Regions from separate parts of the Paenibacillus sp. FSL W8-0186 genome, predicted to be linked through region 1. Evidence: riboswitches for the same ligand, from Rfam matches in the RefSeq annotation. Region 1 holds a riboswitch; the other holds the start of a gene.
The links. Region 1 has a riboswitch for cyclic di-AMP ahead of MKX50_RS01535 (APC family permease). Riboswitches for the same ligand answer to the same signal wherever they lie in the genome.
Positions count from the first base shown of each region.

Region 1 (2,490 bases):
ACGTTTAACTCAATGACCCCTTCGTTCGAGGACAATCGTCCGCCAATCATGGACCAGCTTTCGTTTTTATCGGGATTGTCGCCTTGAATAATAATATTCTTATCGCCGATGGTCTGACCGGAATCATCCAAGTTTTGCGATTTGAAATAATCCTTGTACAACTTGGTAATCGTCGCCATGTCTTCCTCGGTTGAGAAAATCAGCAGCACCGATTTTTTGCCGTCTTTGATTTCAGAGTGGGATGTGCTGATCTTGACATCGTCCGGAAGAGGGAAATCCGCCGGCAAATATTCAGGCCTTTGCTCATCATGGCCTTGGGCTCCGGCAGTCATGTTCTGTACGGCCCCTGTATCTGGCGGTTGTTGTGCTGGCCCGCTTTTGGAGGATTGGCAGGCGCTTAACCCTATCAATACAAGAATGGATAACAGTAAATACATCAATCTGCTGATCTTCACGAATTTTTCTCTCCTTCTCCACGTTCCACGTATTTCCAAACCCTTCCTATATTAATACGTTTTTGCATTTTATCCTACGGTGGATAGGCCCATTTATAATGCCGTTTCACCATCCTAGCCATATACTTTAGACCCGTGCTGCTGCTTCCTTACTCCTAGTCTGCCACGTAGTCAAACCGACGAGGTTATATTCAAAAAAACGAGCCACTCCAAGAGCGTGGGAAATGTAAGCGCACTTTTGAGGCAGGAAGGGTTATTTTTGCGCCAAATCTGGATTCCTTATTTGTTTACAGATACTTTTTTTGGGAGTAAGATTTCATTCATGACGAACTGGTTTATACATTGAATAATCCTTTATCGCTGAATTCTGCAGTCAGAAACGGGGGAACCAGAGGGATGCGCATATGCATGTAAGTCCCAGGGGTGAATCGCTTGATCTGGATCAGGTAAACGTCAAGTGTAGGGCTACTTTCAGGCCCGAATCCGTCAGCTAACCTCGTAAGCGTTACGAAAGAGGAATTTGTCGCGTGCCCAAGTTTTTTTGAGCAGCCGCGGGAAAGGCCAACTTTCCTGCGGCTTTTTTCGTGCGAATGCATGGGATAGGATTACTGGTTTGAACGGATAATGGCTAAACCAAGAGGGTACGATACAAAATGTCCCATATCTCAAACTGGTGGTGGAAATAAGATGTCAATCAAAAGACTGTTGATTGGGCGGCCGTTGAAATCGACGGAATTAGGGGAACAAAAGCTGAATAAGAAGAAGGCGCTGGCCATTCTTTCATCCGATGCTTTATCGTCGGTAGCCTACGGACCGGAGCAAATATTGCTCGTGCTGGTTACCGTCAGTACAGCGGCCTTTTGGTATTCGATCCCGATCGGGGTCGGCGTATTGGTATTATTGACTGCTCTTATTTTATCCTATCGGCAAATTATTTTTGCATACCCTCACGGCGGGGGAGCCTACGTCGTTTCCAAGCAGAATCTGGGGATCTTTCCCGGCCTGATTGCCGGCGGTTCCCTGCTGGTCGATTATATTCTGACCGTTGCCGTCAGCGTGTCTGCGGGGACGGATGCGATCACGTCGGCTTTTCCAAGCCTGCACGAGCATAAGGTCATCATCGCAGTTGTGTTTGTCATTCTCCTCACCTTGCTGAATTTACGGGGTGTTACCGAATCCGCTACGATTCTGGCTTATCCCGTGTATTTATTCGTTATGGCTTTATTCCTGCTGATTGCCGTAGGGCTATACAATATTGCGATGGGCCATGTCCCGCCGGAGCTGCATGCGCCGGTCGGCACGCCTGTGGCCGGCATGACCTTGTTCTTGATCCTGCGCGCTTTTGCCTCGGGAAGCTCGGCCTTGACCGGGGTAGAGGCGATTTCCAACGCCATCCCGAATTTTAAGGAGCCCGCGCCGAATAATGCGGCCAAAACGCTGCTGGCGATGGGAACCCTGCTTGCAATTCTGTTCTCGGGCATTGTATTTCTGGCCTATTATTACGGGATTGCGCCTCATCCGGAGAAGACGGTCGTCTCGCAAATTGCCGAGCATACCTTCGGCAGAAATGCTGTGTACTATTTTATCCAAGGCACGACGGCTTTGATCTTGATCCTGGCAGCCAATACGGGGTATTCAGCTTTTCCGCTGCTGGCTGTGAACCTCGCCAACGACCGGTTCATTCCAAGAATGTTCACGGTACGGGGCGACCGGCTGGGTTATTCCAATGGCATTATCAGCCTGGGATTGCTATCTATCATCTTGATTATTGCCTTCCAGGGGCAGACGGAGCAGCTTATCCCGCTGTATGCAGTTGGCGTGTTCATTCCGTTCACGCTATCGCAGACAGGGATCATGATGAAATGGATTCGCGAGAAGCCGACGGGCTGGGTCCCTAAGCTGATTATTAATTCCATCGGCGCTCTGATCTCCTTAACAGTTTCACTTGTATTCTTTTTGACAAAATTTACACGAGTCTGGCCGGTACTGATCTTCTTGCCATTGATCGTTTGGATGTTTTATCGGATCAAGAAGC
Region 1 covers NZ_CP150207.1:338,274-340,763, forward strand. The annotation lists gene MKX50_RS01530 (hypothetical protein) at 1-455, opposite strand, end outside; cyclic di-AMP (ydaO/yuaA leader) riboswitch at 804-976, shown strand; gene MKX50_RS01535 (APC family permease) at 1,143-2,490, shown strand, end outside.

Region 2 (2,490 bases), 310 kb from region 1:
CCTTTTACAAAGTAAAACAGGAATTAGTTCAATTCTGGTTTGTTTGGACCGATAACATACACCGTGCGTCCCTTCTTGCGCCCGAAGTTCTTCGCCGATTGCAGGCTATCGAAGTAAACGTCCATTTTGTTGCCCTTGATGGCGCCACCCGTATCCTCGGCTCTGCGGAACCCAATGCCTTCGATATATACCCACCAGCCCATAGGAACAACGTTCTTGTCTACGGCGATCGTTCTGCCTTCCGTTACACGTGTCCCGGAGGCGGTCTTCGTACCGATTCCATCCTCTTCGGCGGAATAGGCGGTTAGTGTGACGTCTTTAAGCACTTTTTTATATTTAAATGAGACGCCGCCTTTGGTTGTCGTTCCACTGATATCCACTTTATCCGCAGTGCGGGTAATATTAGCGGCGAGCACAGCCTCGGGCTTAGGCTTCGTACCTACAGCGACTACTTTGTCCTGAGCTTTCGTCTTGATCTCTTTGCTCAGCCAACGCTTGGATACGAAATTTCCGTCTTCATACACTTTTTCGATGTGATGTACAACTACTCCTTCGCTACCCTGCTGCAGCACCTTCGTCTGCCCCTTCTCCAGATTAGGATCCGAGGTTTTGACGACGGCAAATGGCACGGTCTCTTTCGTCTGTACTGTATGCTTGGATACGCGCACCACTTTGATCTGGAGATCGGAAGTAACTTTGCTGCTTAAATCCGGAGTGATCTTGTCATCCGGGTTTACGGTAATGCCAAGCTCGTTGATAATGCCCTGTACACTGGATTGAGTCGTTAAATGCGACTTTGTCTTGCCATCCACGTTGACTTGCACCGGAACCGCCCTTACGATAACGATCCGGTCCCCTTTCTTCAGGGAGCTCTCAAGCGGCCGTGATATGCTATCACCCTGGCCCAGCACGATGGAATGTTCATCCAGTACTTGATTCACTACAGATTTACGGGTCTCGATCTCCTGGATCTTCCCGTCTACCACCAAATAAATGTTCTTGCTGTTGCCGTTCAGCCAAATCAGAATAACGATGATCGCTGCAACAGTTAACAACGTGACGACCGATATCTGACGTAGGTTCTCATGCTTCCATCGCAATGCGTAAGACATACTGGATGAGCGTGATTCATGGGTCTCTTCTTTCTTGAAAATGCCCACTTTCCGTCCTCCTTCATAGTCCCGCCCTAGGTCAATGCATGATGAGATGTTGACGTGACTATTTCCGTTTTTTACGGAATGCTAGAACTGCAGCATCCCGCATCCTGCCCCAGTCTGGTCGGCAATTGTCACCTCCTGTTTTACAACAGTATGATGACCCTATTACAATTATTCAAAACAAAAGAAGCCGGAAGAAAGAGTTAGAGCAACTCTTTCGTGGCTCCTGTAGGTCTTGGTGTAATAGGATGCACGAAGTTGCCTCTCTTGACACGCTTACGAGGTTAGCTGTCGGGTTCGGACGAAGAGAGCCGCCCTTTCTCGGTTCATTCGCTCATGGCGCAATGACCTCGAATTCACCCCAAAGATCCTGCAAAGAAATCAAATACGGCAACGTTGAAAATGAAAACAATTCACCAAGCCGTATCCGGTTCCCCCGTTCTCCTCTACGGAGACTCAGCGAGACTGGTTCTGGAACATGATTCGATGGCCATAGGCAATACGCCAAACTCGGCCAAATCGATCACTGAAAAGATTCTATCCTGTTTCAATGCATGTTGTAAAGGACGAATCAAGAACGTTTTCTTAAGAAAAAGGTTAAAAAAATGTAATAGACTCGGTGTTTTAAATTAAAATGCATTAATCTTTCCAGAAATCTCTTCTTTTCACCGCTTTTGCTCCCGATTTCACCGAATGGAAAATCGTTCCAGTGAATTTCGGGTTGTGATTTCTGCAATTTCTTGGAAGGACAACCCTTTTAATTCAGCGGCTGCCTCTGCCACTAAATGGACATAGGCGGACTCATTTCTCTTTCCACGATGTGGATGTGGAGTCAAATAAGGGGAATCCGTTTCAATCAATAACCGGTCGAGCGGTGTTTGTTTCAACACCTCTTTAGGCTGCTTAGCGTTTTTGAAGGTAATCGGGCCCCCGAAGGACAAATGAAATCCCATATTCAGACATAATTTGGCCGTTTCCCAGCTCCCCGAAAACGAATGCATTACTCCTCCGACTTCTTGGGCTTTCTCTTCCCGCAAAATACGCACTGTATCCTCATGAGCATCCCGGTTATGAATGACGATTGGCATTCCAAGCTCCCGGGCCAGCCCGATCTGCTTGCGAAATACAGCATGCTGGACATCCTTGGGTGAAGTATCCCAATAATAATCAAGACCAATCTCTCCAATGGCGACGACTTTCTCATGGCGGCATAATTCAGCAATCCAGTCCAAATCCTCTTCCTTCATCGTGATAGCATCCTGGGGATGCCAGCCGACGGCGGCATATATGAAGTCGTAGCTCTCGGCCAGCTTCATTGTGGTAGGAATCGTTT
Region 2 covers NZ_CP150207.1:29,763-32,252, reverse strand. The annotation lists gene MKX50_RS00145 (3D domain-containing protein) at 24-1,160, opposite strand; cyclic di-AMP (ydaO/yuaA leader) riboswitch at 1,415-1,629, opposite strand; gene MKX50_RS00140 (TatD family hydrolase) at 1,844-2,490, opposite strand, start outside.
Region 2: it holds a riboswitch for cyclic di-AMP, as region 1 does, so the genes downstream of both, MKX50_RS00145 (3D domain-containing protein) here and MKX50_RS01535 (APC family permease) in region 1, are expected to answer to the same signal.